2 regions of the Streptomyces sp. NPDC001108 genome follow, and region 1 is predicted to be linked to the other one. Evidence: riboswitches for the same ligand, from Rfam matches in the RefSeq annotation. Region 1 holds a riboswitch; the other holds the start of a gene.

Region 1 (7,650 bases):
TTGTCTGCCGGGTGGTGCCGGGTGGTGCCGGGGTGGGACAAGGGTGGGGGCACCGCGCCCACGAGAGTGCGCGCGGTGCCCCGCCCGGTGGTGCGAGCCGCTTCCCGGATCAGCCGAGACCGGGGTACAGCGGGAACTTCTCGGCCAGCGCGACCACGCGGGCCTTCAGCGCGTCCGCGTCGTACGACGGCTTCAGCGCGGCGGCGATGATCTCCGCGACCTCGGTGAAGTCCTCGCTCTGGAAACCGCGGGTGGCCAGGGCCGGCGTACCGATCCGCAGACCCGAGGTGACCATCGGCGGGCGCGGGTCGTTCGGGATCGCGTTCCGGTTGACCGTGATGCCGATCTCGTGGAGCCGGTCCTCGGCCTGCTGGCCGTCCAGCTCGGAGTTGCGCAGGTCGACCAGGACCAGGTGCACGTCCGTGCCGCCGGACAGCACGGAGACGCCGACCTCGGTGACGTCCGGCTGCACCAGACGCTCGGCGAGGATGCGGGCGCCGTCCAGGGTGCGCTGCTGGCGCTCCTTGAACTCCTCGGACGCGGCGACCTTGAAGGAGACCGCCTTGGCCGCGATCACGTGCTCCAGCGGACCGCCCTGCTGGCCCGGGAAGACCGCGGAGTTGATCTTCTTGGCGAGCTCCTGCGTCGACAGGATGACACCGCCGCGCGGACCGCCGAGGGTCTTGTGCGTGGTGGTCGTGACGACGTGGGCGTGCGGCACCGGGTTGGGGTGCAGGCCCGCGGCCACCAGGCCCGCGAAGTGGGCCATGTCGACCATCAGGTACGCGCCGACCTCGTCCGCGATCCGGCGGAAGGCGGCGAAGTCGAGCTGACGCGGGTACGCGGACCAGCCGGCGACGATCAGCTTCGGCTTGGACTCCTTGGCCAGCCGCTCGACCTCGGCCATGTCCACGACACCGGTCTCGTCGACGTGGTACGGCACCACGTTGTAGAGCTTGCCGGAGAAGTTGATCTTCATGCCGTGGGTCAGGTGACCGCCGTGGGCCAGGTTGAGACCCATGATCGTGTCGCCCGGCTTGAGCAGCGCGAACATCGCGGCGGCGTTGGCCTGCGCACCGGAGTGCGGCTGGACGTTCGCGGCCTCGGCGCCGAACAGCGCCTTGATCCGGTCGATGGCGATCTGCTCGACGACGTCGACGTGCTCGCAGCCACCGTAGTAGCGGCGGCCGGGGTAGCCCTCGGCGTACTTGTTGGTGAGGACGGAGCCCTGGGCCTCCATGACCGCGACCGGAGCGAAGTTCTCCGAGGCGATCATTTCGAGGGTGGACTGCTGGCGGTGGAGCTCGGCGTCGACGGCGGCGGCGACGTCCGGGTCCAGCTCGTGGAGGGAGGAGTTGAGAAGCGACATCAGGTGGTCCCTTGGGGTCTCTTTAGTTGCCGGAGAACTCGGTGTACTCGTCGGCGGAGAGCAGGTCCTCCGGCTCATCCGCGACGCGTACCTTGAACAGCCAGCCGCCCTCGAAGGGTGCGGTGTTCACCAGCGACGGGTCGTCCACGACGTCCTGGTTGAACGCGGTGACCTCACCGGTCACGGGCGAGTACAGGTCGCTGACGGACTTGGTCGACTCCAGCTCGCCGCAGGTCTCGCCCGCGGTCACCTCGGAGCCGACCTCGGGAAGCTGGGCGTAGACGACGTCGCCGAGGGCGTTCGCCGCGAACTCGGTGATGCCGATCGTGGCCACACCGTCCTCCACGGCCGACAGCCACTCGTGCTCCTTGCTGTACCGCAGCTGCTGGGGGTTGCTCATGGTCTGAATTCTCCTGTACGCGGGGGAGTGCTGATGAACGGTGGTCTTACGGTGTGAGACGCGATTACGTCACTTCTGTGAAGTCGCCGCGCCGTTTCCTCCGGCCCGGCAGCATCGTTCCTTCGGCGCGGCCGTGCCGGTTCGCGGGGCGCCGGTGGGGTTCCCGGTGCCCGGCGCGTCACTTCTGACGCTTGTAGAACGGCAGCGCCACGACCTCGTACGGCTCCTGGCTGCCCCGGATGTCCACGGCGACGCCCTCGGAGCCCGGCGCGGCGTGCGCGGCGTCGACGTAGGCCATGGCGATCGGCTTGCCCAGGGTGGGCGAGGGGGCGCCGGAGGTGACCTCGCCGACGACCTCGCCGCCGACGGTCACGGGGAAGCCGGCGCGCGGCACCCGGCGGCCCTCGGCGACCAGCCCGACCAGCTTGCGCGGCGGGGCGGTCTCGGCGCGCCCGGCGGCGGCCTCCAGGGCCTTGCGCCCGACGAAGTCGCCCTCCTTCTCGAACTTCACGACCCGGCCGAGACCGGCGTCGAACGGGGTCAGCCCGGTGGTCAGCTCGTGCCCGTACAGCGGCATGCCCGCCTCCAGGCGCAGCGTGTCGCGGCAGGACAGCCCGCACGGGACCAGGCCGCGCCCGGCGCCCGCCTCGGTGAGCGCCTTCCAGAGCTGCTCGGCGTCGGCGGGGGCGACGAACAGCTCGAAGCCGTCCTCACCGGTGTAGCCGGTACGGGCGATCAGCGCGGGGACCCCGGCGACCGTGCCCGGCAGCCCGGCGTAGTACTTCAGGCCGTCCAGGTCGGCGTCGGTCACCGAGGCCAGGATCGCGGGGGACTCCGGGCCCTGGACGGCGATCAGTGCGTACGCGTCGCGGTCGTCGCGGACCTCGGTGTCGAAGCCCTCGGCCCGCGCGGTCAGCGCGTCCAGCACGATCTGGGCGTTGCCCGCGTTGGCGACGACCATGTACTCGGTCTCACCGAGCCGGTAGACGATCAGGTCGTCCAGGATGCCGCCGTCCTCGGCGCAGATCATCGTGTAGCGGGCCCGGCCCACGGCGACGGTGCCGATGTTGCCGACCAGCGCGAAGTTCAGGAAGGCCGCCGCCCCGGCGCCGGTGACGGTGATCTCGCCCATGTGCGACAGGTCGAAGAGTCCGGCCCGGGTGCGCACCGCGTTGTGCTCGTCGCGCTCACTGGCGTACCGCAGCGGCATGTCCCAGCCCGCGAAGTCGGTCATGGTCGCGCCCAGCGAACGGTGCAGGGCATCGAGGGCGGTGAGGCGGGGTGCGGTGCTCATGAGTATGACTCCCGGAACATGACGACAAGGACGATCCCTCCCCATCTGTCATCGGAACCTGAGAGGTTCGCCGAGAGCCCCGGACGGGTTCGGCTTGCACCTTGGGTGGAGCCGCGAAGCGGCCCGCTTTTCAGATCTGCCTCATCCACGCGGTACGGGGCCTGAGAGATTCAAGGGAGGAACTTGCTCCTTCGGCGCCCGGCACGGACAGTGACCGGGACTCTCCCGCGCGGATTCAAGCGGCCTTTATGCAGTTGGCGGGGTCATCATCGCACGCATCGCGCGGGAATGGGCCCCCGGTCCCCCGATGGAAACCACCGGCACGGGCGGTTGTGCCGCATTACCTTTTCTTTACACTTCAGGGGCATGGGGCTGGGGTGGGCCGACCGATGGGGGAGGGCGATGACGTTGCAGCGGTACGCGACGACCGCGGGGGGCGCACGGGGTGCGCCGGCCGAGCGGCCGGGGGGCGCGGTCCGGGCGGTGCCCGCCGGGTCGGCGCCCGTCGTGCGGGACCTGCGCGCGCGGTCCGGGCGCGGCCCGCGCGCGCTGCGCTTCGCGGCGGGGGACGTGGTGGTGGTCTCCGGGCTGCCCGGCAGCGGGAAGTCGACGCTGATCCGGCGGGTGGTAACAACCGCCCACGCCGTCGATTCGCAGGACGTCCGGGACCGCTGGGCGGGGGTGATGCCCCGGTTATTGCCCTACGCCCTCTACCGCCCGCTGGTCCGCCTCGACCACTACTGGGGGCTGTGGCGGGTGCTGCGTTCCGGCGAGTCGGCCGTCGTCCACGACTGCGGGACCCAGTCGTGGGTACGGGGCTGGCTGGCCCGGGCCGCCCGGCGCCGGGGCCGCCTCCTGCACCTGGTCCTGCTCGACGTCGACCCGCGGACCGCCCGGGACGGGCAGCGCGAGCGCGGGCGCGGGGTGTCGGCGTACGCCTTCGCCCGGCACCGCAGGGCGGTGGGCCGGCTGATGGCGGCCACGGCGGACGGGGTGCTTCCGGCCGGCTGCGCCTCGGCGGTGCTCCTGGACCGGGAGGCGGCGGGGCGGATCGGGCGGATCGTCTTCACGGCCGACCGGCCGCGGGCGGGGGCCTGAGCCCCGGCCGGCCCGGGGCGGGGCCCGACCGTCGAACGGCCCGGGGAGCCGCGGCGCCGGCCACGGGGCCGCCCCGGGGCGGACGCTAACCTTCTGCGCGGAAGCGCGGAAGCGTGGGTGAGAAGGGGAAGCAGGGGAAGCAGTGGACATTCCGGCGCAGGCCCAGGCGCATCCGCAGAGCGGGTGGCCGGCCAACGAGCTCGAAGAGGTGCTGATGGCCTCGCTGGGCAACCCGGAGGCGGGCGGCCGCCTCGTCGAGGTGCTCGGCCGCAGCCAGGTCTGGGTGCCGTTGCCCAACGGCGGCGGACCGGACTCCCCGTCCCTCGACCTGCCGACGATGGAGCTCGACGGCGCCGCGTACGTCCCCGTCTTCAGCTCCGAGCAGCAGTTCCTCGCCTGTGTCGGCAGCCACCTCTCCTTCACGGTCGCGCCCGCCCGCGACTTCGCCCGGGGGCTGCCGCCGCAGCTCGGCATCGTGGTGAACCCGGGCGGCGCGGTCGGTATGCCGCTGCCGCCGCCCGCCGTCGCCGAGCTCTGCCGGATCGGCCGCACCCCGCTGGACGGCCCCGCCAGCGGCGGCCGGGTCCGGCTGTTCGAGCCGGACTGGCAGGAGGAGCCCGTCGACTTCCTCGCCGCGGCGGCCGGGGAGTTCGAGGAGAGCGGCGTCGTCCTCACCGCCCGGCGGGCCCTGGCCAGCATCGAGGGCGGCGACCCCGTTCTCTTCGTCGGAGTGGAGTTCTCCACCTGGGAGGGGGCCGGGCGGAACGCCCCGATGGACGCCCTCGGCCGCGCCCTGGGCCGGGTCGAGGTGCCCTGGCCGGTCAACCTGGTGCTGCTCGACGTCGCCCAGGACCCGGTCGGCGACTGGATGCGGGAGAAGATCCGACCGTTCTACCAGCGCGCCGGCCAGTAGGGCGTGTTTCGGAAGTCCCGTCCGCCCCGGGGCTCCCGGCCCCATGGCTCGCCGCGCTGCCGGGATCGCACGCACCGGACACCCCCGGGCCTGCCCTTCGGGCGGACGGCGCTCGCTTTCGAAACACGCCCCCGTACCTTTCCGGCCGCGCCGGACCCGGACACCGGCGCGCCCCATGGCGTCAAGTCGGTGTCATGACCGGCGCATAAGCTGGTTTCATGGCGGGTGCCTCGGCACCGGCCGCGCCCGTGTGCCCGGGAGCGGCCGGGCGGCACAGTGGATCGAAGAGGGGCGGGACCAGGTGAGTGCGTCAGGCACCGCGGCGGCCGGGCAGGTCGAGCACATGCTGGGCCAAGTGACGCCCGGACGCTACGACGCGTACGAGGCGCTGCTCCAGGCCCTCGCCCACGGCCGGATCTGGATGCTCCTGTGGCAGGGCCAGGCCGGCTCGCCCGACGCCCAGTACGGGAACATGGAGGTGGACGGCCTCGGCTACGCACCCTGCGTGACCTCCGCGCAGGAGCTCTCCGCCAGCGGCTGGAACCGCGCCCACGAGCTGGTCGACGGCGTGGACATCGCCCGCTCCCTCTTCCCCGACCGCTGGGGCATCTGGCTCAACCCGCACGCCCCCGGCGGCGGCGTCGGCATCCCCTGGCTGGACCTGCGCCGGATCGCCACCGGCCTCGACCGGATGCCCGCCGGCCCGCTCCGGCTCACCGAGCCCGCCATCGAGATCCCGCAGTTCTACGCCCTGCTCACGCAGACCGCCCACCGCACCCCCGCGGTCCGCTCGCTGCGCCGCGCCTGGGTGCAGCCCGCCCTCGGCGCCCCGTACCTCACCATCGGGCTCGACCTCTACGACACCTCCCCGTCCTCGGTGGACGCGGCGCGCACGATGATGCAGCAGTCGGTCTCCGCCGTCCCGGACGGGCTGCCCGTCTCCACCGTCGCGATGTCCGACGAGTACGACCCGGTCGCGATGTGGCTGCGCGCCAACGCCCGCCCGTTCTACGACCGCGAGGCGCACGCCCCGGCGGCCCCCGCCACGGGATACGGCTACCCGCCGCAGTCCGCGTACTGATACCGGCCGGCCCCCGCCCGGGGAGCGGGGCCGGCCCCGCGTCGGCCGGCGCCCGTCCGGGTACCGGCCCGGAGCCCCGAAGGGCACCGAAAGCCCCGAGAAGCGGAATGCGACATTACGTTTCCAGTCTCGCGTAACGTGCGCATATGCCACCAACCCCTCCTGCCCCGGAGGGTGTTCACCCCGGTCCGGACCCATCACGCCTTCAATGTCCGGGATTTGCGCCCCGCGCACCCCTGGTGGTGATTGCGCGGCGATTCTGCGTTACTGCCCCGTTGTGCCTCAACTGCCCCCTGTTCGGCGGTCGTTCGGCGGCGTCCGGATAACGGAACACCCAGGACCGCATCACGGTTAGGCATCCATTCGCCTGCCGGTATGGCTCCCTGTAGTGACGGCAATGAAGACTCCCGCAGCAAGGGCGTCTTGCCGCTCGCGTACGACTGACTGATCCGCGCCGCCACTGCGGCCAGTTCGGCCCGGCCACCGCCGGTTGAGAGGGGTCCTTGCCACGATGACGGCACCACTGCACGAGCCGACCAGGGAAGCGGATCCGGACGCGGTCGGCGGCCCCGCGGTCGACTTCGTCGACTCCGGGGCGAAGAAGGTCGAGGGGCGGTCGCTCAAGCAGATCGCCTGGAGCCGTCTGAAGCAGGACAAGGTCGCACTGGCCGGCGGCATCACCGTTCTCGTCCTCGTCCTGGTGGCGGTCTTCGCGCCGCTGATCGTCAGCCTGCTGGGGCACCCGCCCAACGACTTCCACCAGGACAAGCTCGACCCGCTGACCAACCTCCCGCAGGGCAGCCTGGGCGGGATGAGCGGCGACTTCCTCTTCGGCGTCGAACCCAACAAGGGCCGCGACATCTTCAGCCGTATCGTCTACGGCGCCCGGATCTCCCTGCTGGTCGCGTTCCTGGCGGCCCTGGTCGCCGTCGCGCTCGGCACCCTGTTCGGGATCATCGCCGGGTACTTCGGCGGCTGGATCGACTCGGTGATCAGCCGGATCATGGACGTGCTGCTCTCCTTCCCGCAGCTGCTCTTCATCATCTCCCTGGTGTCGGTCCTCCCCGACGACCTGCTCGGCCTCACCGGCAGCGGCGTGCGCATCGCGGTGCTCGTCGCCGTCATCGGCTTCTTCGGCTGGCCGTACGTGGGCCGTATCGTCCGGGGCCAGACGCTCTCGCTGCGGGAACGCGAGTACGTGGAGGCGGCCCGCAGTCTCGGCGGCGGACGGACCCACATCCTCTTCCGCGAACTCCTGCCCAACCTGGTGGCGCCGATCACCGTCTACGCGACGCTGATGATCCCCACCAACATCCTCACCGAGGCCGCGCTCAGCTTCCTCGGCGCCGGTGTCCGCCCGCCCACCGCCTCCTGGGGCGGCATGCTCCGGGACGCGCTGGAAACGTACGAGCACGACCCGATGTTCATGGTCTTCCCCGGCGTCACGATCTTCATCACCGTGCTGGCCTTCAACCTCTTCGGGGACGGGCTGCGC
Region 2 (7,650 bases), on a different contig from region 1:
CCGCTTCCAGCTGTACCGGACGGTGAGCGAGCAGGTGATGGAGTTGCTCGCCCGGCTCTCCCCGCTGGTGGAGCCGCTCAGTCTGGACGAGGCGTTCGTGGACCTGGAGGCCGGGGGCACGGCCGACGACACGGCGTCGGCCCTGGAGATCGGCGCGCGGCTGCGTGAGGCCATCAGGGCGGTCACCGGGCTCACCGGCTCGGTCGGGCTCGCCGGATCCAAGATGCTGGCCAAGATCGCCTCCGAGGAGGCCAAACCGGACGGGCTGCGGCTGATAGCGCCGGGCACGGAGCGGGCGCTGCTCGCCCCCAAGCCGGTGCGGATCCTTCCCGGGGTCGGGCCCGCGACGGCGGACCATCTGCGCCGCGCCGGGATGACCACCGTCGACGACCTCGCCGAGGCCGGTGAGGACGAGCTCGTACGGCTGCTCGGCAAGGCGCACGGCGGCGCGCTCCACCGGATGGCGCTCGGGCACGACGACCGGCCGGTGGTCGCGGAGCGGGACGCGAAATCGGTGTCGGTGGAGGACACCTTCGACGCCGATCTCCACGACCGTGTCCGGATCCGGTCGGAGGTCGAGCGCCTGGCCGACCGGTGCGTACGGCGGCTGCGGGGCGCGGGCAGATCCGGACGGACGGTGGTGCTGAAGGTGCGCCGCTACGACTTCTCGACGCTCACACGGTCCGAGACGCTCCGCGGGCCCACGGACGATCCCACGGTGGTCCGTGAGGCCGCCGCGCGGCTCCTGGAGGCCGTGGACACCACCGGAGGCGTCCGGCTCCTCGGCGTGGGCGTCACGGGGCTCGCCGACTACACGCAGGAGGATCTCTTCGCCCAGGCGGCGGCAGGGGAGCGGGCGGTGGCGGGAGGGCCGCTGGAGGAGCCACCGGCGGCGGAGGAGGACGGGGCCGGGGAAAGGGGCGAGCCCGGGGCGAAGGCCCCGGAGACGGTCGAGGAGCGCGCGGCCCGGCGCTGGTCCGCCGGACACGACGTGGAGCACACCGAGTACGGCCACGGCTGGGTGCAGGGCAGCGGTGTCGGCCGGGTGACGGTGCGGTTCGAGGAGCCCGAGTCACCGCCCGGCCGGGTGCGTACGTTCCGCACGGACGATCCGGAGCTCGGACCGGCCGAGCCACTGCCGCTGGTGAGGAATCCGCCGGACTACTCGTCCTGGCCGGCCAGCCTGCCGAAGTCCCGGTCCGGGGGGACGTCGCCGGGCGGGGAGTCGAGCCCGTAGTGGCGGTAGAGCTGGAGCTCCTGCTCGGGGGAGAGGTGACGGCCCACGCCGAAGTCGGGCGCGTCCTTGATCAGTGCCCGGTCGAACGGGACCCGGAGCGTGTCCGCCACGAATTCACTGGGCTCCAGTGGTACGAACGCGTCCCGGCTGAAGAGACCGGTGCGTACGGCCGCCCATTCCGGGACCCCGGTCGCGTCGTCGAGGTACACCTCGTCCACGGTCCCGATCTTGACGCCCTTGCGGTCGAACGCCTTGCGGCCGATCAGGCTCCGCGGATCGATGTCGGTCTGCACGGTCCCTCCCATTGGTCGCAACTACTCCACAAGCACTACAAAAGGCCAGATCCGGGTGGTCGGCCACTTGAGGAATCGGCCACGAACCCCGCTGGTAGGCTGGTCATGGCCGCTGACCCCGTGCGGGAGAGTCCTTCGGAGCTGATCCGGAGGGCGCCGAAGGAGCAAATCCTCCCCGGAATCTCTCAGGCCCCCGTACCGCACGGACGAGGTCACTCTGGAAAGCAGGACAGGCTTCGTACGGCCGGGTGCCGGTACGAATCCCGACCTCACCGACGGTGAAAGCCGGTGCGCCGCAAAGCGCGCCGGTGAAGCTCTCAGGTCGAGATGACAGAGGGGGAGGCCGTTCGGGCACCCGCGCCGGGGTGCCCCTCGCAGGTCGTGACAGACCAGGAGGCCTCCACCATGACCCCCCGTCGCACTCCGCTCTCCCAGCTGGAGCAGGGTATTCCGTTCGAGCAGCGCCACATCGGACCCGATGCCGAGGCGCAGTCGAAGATGCTCGCCCAGGTCGGTTACGGCTCGCTGGACGAACTCACCGCGGCCGCGGTGCCCGATGTCATCAGGAGCACGGAGGCCCTCGGGCTGCCGGCCGCGCGCACCGAGGCCGAGGTCCTCGCCGAGCTGCGCGACCTCGCGGACCGCAACCAGGTGCTGGCCCCGATGATCGGGCTCGGCTACTACGGCACCTTCACCCCGCCGGTGATCCTGCGCAACGTCATGGAGAACCCCGCCTGGTACACGGCCTACACGCCGTACCAGCCGGAGATCTCCCAGGGCCGCCTGGAGGCCCTGCTCAACTTCCAGACGATGGTCGCCGACCTGACCGGGCTGCCCACCTCCGGTGCCTCCCTGCTGGACGAGGGCACCGCCGCCGCCGAGGCCATGGCGCTCTCCCGGCGCGTCGGCAAGGTGAAGAACGGCGTCTTCTTGGTCGACGCCGACGCCCTGCCGCAGACCGTCGCCGTCATCGAGACCCGCGCCGAGCCGACCGGTGTCGAGGTCGTCGTCGCCGACCTGTCCGGGGGCATCCCGGCCGAGATCGCCGAGCGCGGTGTCTTCGGCGTCCTGGTGCAGTACCCCGGCGCCTCCGGCGAGGTGCGGAACCTCGGCCCCCTCGTCGAGCAGGCCCACGAGCTGGGCGCGATCGTCACTGTCGCCGCCGACCTGCTGGCCCTGACCCTGCTCACCTCCCCCGGCGAGCTGGGCGCGGACATCGCCATCGGCACCACCCAGCGCTTCGGCGTCCCGATGGGCTTCGGCGGCCCGCACGCCGGCTACATGGCCGTGCGCGAGAAGTTCGCCCGCAGCCTCCCGGGCCGCCTCGTCGGCGTCTCCGTCGACGCCGACGGCAACAAGGCGTACCGGCTGGCCCTGCAGACCCGTGAGCAGCACATCCGCCGTGAGAAGGCCACCAGTAACATCTGCACCGCGCAGGTGCTGCTCGCCGTCATGGCCGGGATGTACGCCGTCTACCACGGTCCGGACGGGCTGAGGACAATCGCCCGGCGCATCCACCGCTACGCCGCGATCCTGGCCGCGGGGCTGCGTGCCGCCGGTGTCGACGTCGTGACCGGCGCCCACTTCGACACGCTCACCGTCCGTGTCCCGGGCAAGGCGGCCGAGGTCGTCGCCGAGGCCCGTGTGCGCGGGGTCAACCTGCGCCCGGTCGACGCGGACCTGGTCTCCGTCGCCTGCGACGAGACCACCACGCGGACGCAGATCGCCGCCGTCTGGGCCGCCTTCGGCGCCGAGGGCGACATCGAGGAGCTGGACGCCACCGTCGCCGACGCGCTGCCCGAGGGGCTGCTGCGTACCGACGCGGTCCTCACCCACCCGGTCTTCCACCAGCACCGCTCCGAGACCGCGATGCTGCGCTACCTGCGCCGGCTCTCCGACCGGGACTACGCGCTGGACCGCGGCATGATCCCGCTCGGCTCCTGCACCATGAAGCTGAACGCGACCACCGAGATGGAGCCGATCACCTGGCCCGAGTTCGGCGCGCTGCACCCCTTCGCCCCGGCCGAGCAGGCCGAGGGCTTCCTCACCCTCATCCGTGAGCTGGAGGAACGCCTCGCCGAGGTCACCGGGTACGACGCGGTCTCGATCCAGCCGAACGCGGGCTCGCAGGGCGAGTTCGCCGGTCTCCTGGCGGTACGGGCGTACCACCGGGCCAACGGCGACGAGCAGCGCACCGTCTGCCTCATCCCCTCCTCGGCGCACGGCACCAACGCGGCCAGCGCCGTGATGGCCGGGATGAAGGTCGTCGTGGTGAAGACCGCCGACGACGGCGAGGTGGACGTCGAGGACCTGCGGGCCAAGATCGAGAAGCACCGCGACGAGCTCGCCGTGCTCATGATCACGTACCCGTCGACGCACGGGGTGTTCGAGGAGCACGTCGCCGACATCTGCGCCGAGGTGCACGACGCCGGCGGCCAGGTCTACGTCGACGGAGCCAACCTCAACGCGCTGGTCGGCCTCGCCCGGCCGGGCCGGTTCGGTGGCGACGTCTCGCACCTGAACCTGCACAAGACCTTCTGCATCCCGCACGGCGGCGGCGGCCCCGGCGTCGGCCCGGTCGGCGTGCGCGCCCACCTCGCCCCGTATCTGCCGAACCACCCGCTCCAGCCCGCGGCGGGCCCCGAGACCGGGGTCGGGCCGATCTCGGCCGCTCCGTGGGGGTCGGCCGGCATCCTCCCGATCTCGTGGGCGTACGTGCGCCTGATGGGCGGGGAGGGGCTGAAGCGTGCGACGCAGGTCGCGGTGCTGGCGGCCAACTACATCGCCAAGCGGCTGGAGCCGCACTACCCGATCCTGTACACCGGTCCGGCCGGGCTGGTCGCGCACGAGTGCATCGTGGACCTGCGGCCGATCTCCAAGGCCACCGGCGTCAGCGTCGACGACATCGCCAAGCGGCTGATCGACTACGGCTTCCACGCGCCGACGATGTCGTTCCCGGTCGCGGGGACGCTGATGATCGAGCCGACGGAGAGCGAGAACCTCGCGGAGCTGGACCGTTTCTGCGACACGATGATCGCCATCCGCGACGAGATCGAGAAGGTGGCCTCCGGCGAGTGGAGCGCGGACGACAACCCGCTGCGCAACGCCCCGCACACCGCCGGGATGGTCGGCGGGGAGTGGGAGCACGGGTACAGCCGTGAGACGGCCGTCTTCCCGGCCGGTGTCGTGGCCGCCGACAAGTACTGGCCGCCGGTGCGCCGGATCGACGGTGCCTTCGGCGACCGCAACCTCGTCTGCTCCTGCCCGCCGCTGGACGAGTACGACCACTGAGGTGTGAGCACCGCCGTGTGACGCGGACGCGTGCCGGGGCCGGTTCGGAGGATTCTCCGGGCCGGCCCCCGTTCGTTGTCGGCCGCGGTCAGGCGGCCTTCACCACCCGGCCGGTCGCCAGTGGCCGGTGCGGGGCGATGATCTGACCGTCCGGGAGCAGTTCGCCGGTGTCCTCGAAGAGCAGGACGCCGTTGCACAGCAGGCTCCAGCCCTGTTCCGGATGGTGCGCCGTCAGGCGGGCGGCCTCCCGGTCGGCTGAGTCGGCGGTCGGGCACGGTGGCTGGTGTTGACACATGGCTGGGTTCTCTCGCTGCGTTGTAGTGAGTGTCCTGCGGCTGGATGAGCTGTTCATGGCCGTCCCCCGTATCGATCGGTCCGGTCCCAGTGTTGCCCCACGGGCGTCAATCCGCAGGGATTTCGAAGCAGCACTTCTCCTGACCCGGAGGACGTGTCACCCACGCGGACGGTTCACCGCAACTGCACTGTCAATTCGGATGGTTCGGGGTGGCCGGTACGGGCTAGTCCGGACGGGCGGGGAATGCGCCCCCCACCCCGGAGCCCTGCCGGCCCCGGCACCCGTTCGGCCCCGGCGGAGCACCGTGCCCCGCCACCGGACGGCGGCGGGGCACGGTGCGAGAAGGCGGCCGGGACCTCAGGCCGGGGAGCCGAGCAGCGGTCCGGGGCCGGGCGGGATGCGCAGCGTCATCACCCGGAGCAGATCGGCGACCCGGTGCGGGCGGTGCGCGGCGATCCCCGGTGGGGCGGGGGCCAGCGGGACCAGGAGGTCGGCGGGGGCGAGCTCCCCGGCGGCGGCGTCCGCCTCGGCGTCGCCGTGCAGCCACAACGTCAGCATGTACAGCTCCGGGATGGACAGCAGCCGCGGCTGGTAGCGCGGTGCCACCGTCTCCGCCTGGCGCAGGGCGAGCTCGGTCGAGGCGATGTAGGGGCCCTCGAAGAAGTGCGAGAAGGTCCAGCCGTCCGCGGTGATCATGGTGTCCGCGGCCGCGACGGCCCGCTCCGCGTCGCGGATCAGGAACCTCCATCCGGTGAGCCGGGTCGCCGGGGCCGGGACGTTCGGACCGATCCGCTCCAGTACGTGGACCGGGAGCGGGAGTTCGGGGCTGAGCGGTCCCTGGGCGGACCGGAGGGCGGGGGTGCGGGCTTCGCGTACGGCGGTGGGTGAACCGAGGGCCGCGAGAACGCTGCGCAGAGCGGGCGCGGGAGCAGGGAAGAGATGCAGCGGCATGGTGGGTCGCCTCTCGCTTCGGAGACACGGTGGTGCGTGGGCGGGTGCAGACGGCGCTGTCGGCATGCGGGGCCAGAGGGGCCGGGACCGAGCCGGTGCGTCAACTCTCTGCCTCGTGCGCGAAGTTTATACGAAACGTGTTCACACAGTGATTCCACTAGTCGTCGCGGGCAATGAAAGCAAGGCGGTATCAAGACTCGAATATGTACAGAAAGTGCTGATTCCCTGACGGTTGCACAGCCTTCGCCAGGCGTTTTTCCTGAAACGCGGACGGCTGAAACACGCCGCCGTTTTTCCCTCCGTCGACCGGCAAACACATCCCGCATCATGCCTTTGGAATGTGCCCCGAGCGTCTGTTATGAGACTAGTGGGTCAGTGGCGTTCCCGGGGGCGTTATGGATCATCTGCTCTGGGCATTATCGATCGTGATACGAGCGGTCTGGGCCGCGGGCCGTCCACCGAGGGAGGGACGCTTCGATGGGGGAGAAGGTCGTGGCGGGCGTCTTTGACCTGTCCGATCGGCAGAGGTACCGGAAGAAGCTCCACGAGTGCCTGGAGGGGCTGGAGCGACTTCTCTCGGAGCGGCGGTTCGACCGTCCGCGCAGCCTCATGGGTGTGGAGATCGAGCTGAATCTCGCGGGTGCCGACGGCATGCCGAAGATGATGAATGGGGAGGTCCTCCCGCGTATCGCGAGCCGCGATTTCCAGATGGAACTCGGGATGTTCAATCTGGAGGTGAACGTGGTGCCCCACCACTTGGGCGGCCGTGTTCTCGACCAGCTCACCGAAGAGCTCAGGGCCGGGCTCGGATATGCCCACCGGAAGGCGGGCGAGGTCGATGCCGGGCTCATGATGATCGGTATTCTTCCCACGCTGCGCCGCGAGGACCTCGTGCTCTCCAGCCTCTCGGACGCGGAGCGCTACACGCTGCTGAACGATCAGATGGTGGCTGCCCGGGGCGAGGTCTTCGCCCTCGACATCCAGGGCGTGGAGCGGATGGTCTCCACCTCCGCCTCGATCGCCCCCGAAGCCGCCTGCACCTCGGTCCAGTTCCATCTCCAGGTGACGCCCGCCCGGTTCGCCGACGTGTGGAACGCGTCCCAGGCGGTCGCCGGTGTCCAGATCGCGTTGGGGGCCAACTCGCCCTTCCTCTTCGGCCGGGAGCTCTGGCGGGAGTCGAGACCGCCGCTCTTCCTGCAGGCCACCGACACCCGCCCGCCCGAGCTCCGCAACCAGGGCGTACGGCCCCGGACCTGGTTCGGGGAGCGGTGGATCGGCTCGGCGTACGAGCTCTTCGAGGAGAACGTGCGCTACTTCCCGCCGCTCCTGCCGATCCACGACCAGGAGGAGCCGCTGCGGGTCCTCGACGAGGGCGGCGTGCCCCGGCTGGCGGAGATGGTGCTCCACAACGGGACGATCTACCGCTGGAACCGCCCTGTGTACGGACTGGTCGACGGCGTCCCCCATCTGAGGGTGGAGAACCGGGTGCTGCCCGCCGGCCCCACCGTCATCGACATGATCGCCAACGCGGCGCTCTACTACGGTCTCGTGCGCTCGCTCGCCGAGGAGTCCCGTCCGGTGTG

The links. A riboswitch is a leader RNA that binds a small molecule or an ion and turns the genes downstream of it on or off. The one in region 1 is predicted to bind glycine.
Region 2: linked by a shared signal. The riboswitch ahead of gcvP (aminomethyl-transferring glycine dehydrogenase) and the one ahead of gcvT (glycine cleavage system aminomethyltransferase GcvT) in region 1 are both predicted to bind glycine.

Annotation. Positions count from the first base shown of each region.
Region 1 is NZ_JBSFKL010000035.1:2,095-9,744, reverse strand. It holds gene glyA (serine hydroxymethyltransferase) at 110-1,369, opposite strand; gene gcvH (glycine cleavage system protein GcvH) at 1,392-1,769, opposite strand; gene gcvT (glycine cleavage system aminomethyltransferase GcvT) at 1,948-3,063, opposite strand; glycine riboswitch at 3,204-3,301, opposite strand; gene ACWC97_RS33715 (AAA family ATPase) at 3,466-4,161, shown strand; gene ACWC97_RS33710 (enhanced serine sensitivity protein SseB) at 4,304-5,074, shown strand; gene ACWC97_RS33705 (enhanced serine sensitivity protein SseB C-terminal domain-containing protein) at 5,376-6,155, shown strand; gene ACWC97_RS33700 (ABC transporter permease) at 6,667-7,650, shown strand, end outside.
Region 2 is NZ_JBSFKL010000029.1:8,911-16,560, forward strand. It holds gene ACWC97_RS32990 (DNA polymerase IV) at 1-1,237, shown strand, start outside; gene ACWC97_RS32995 (PRC-barrel domain-containing protein) at 1,162-1,542, opposite strand; glycine riboswitch at 1,644-1,741, shown strand; glycine riboswitch at 1,742-1,874, shown strand; gene gcvP (aminomethyl-transferring glycine dehydrogenase) at 1,936-4,821, shown strand; gene ACWC97_RS33005 (DUF5999 family protein) at 4,910-5,116, opposite strand; gene ACWC97_RS33010 (hypothetical protein) at 5,474-6,067, opposite strand; gene ACWC97_RS33015 (glutamate--cysteine ligase) at 6,545-7,650, shown strand, end outside.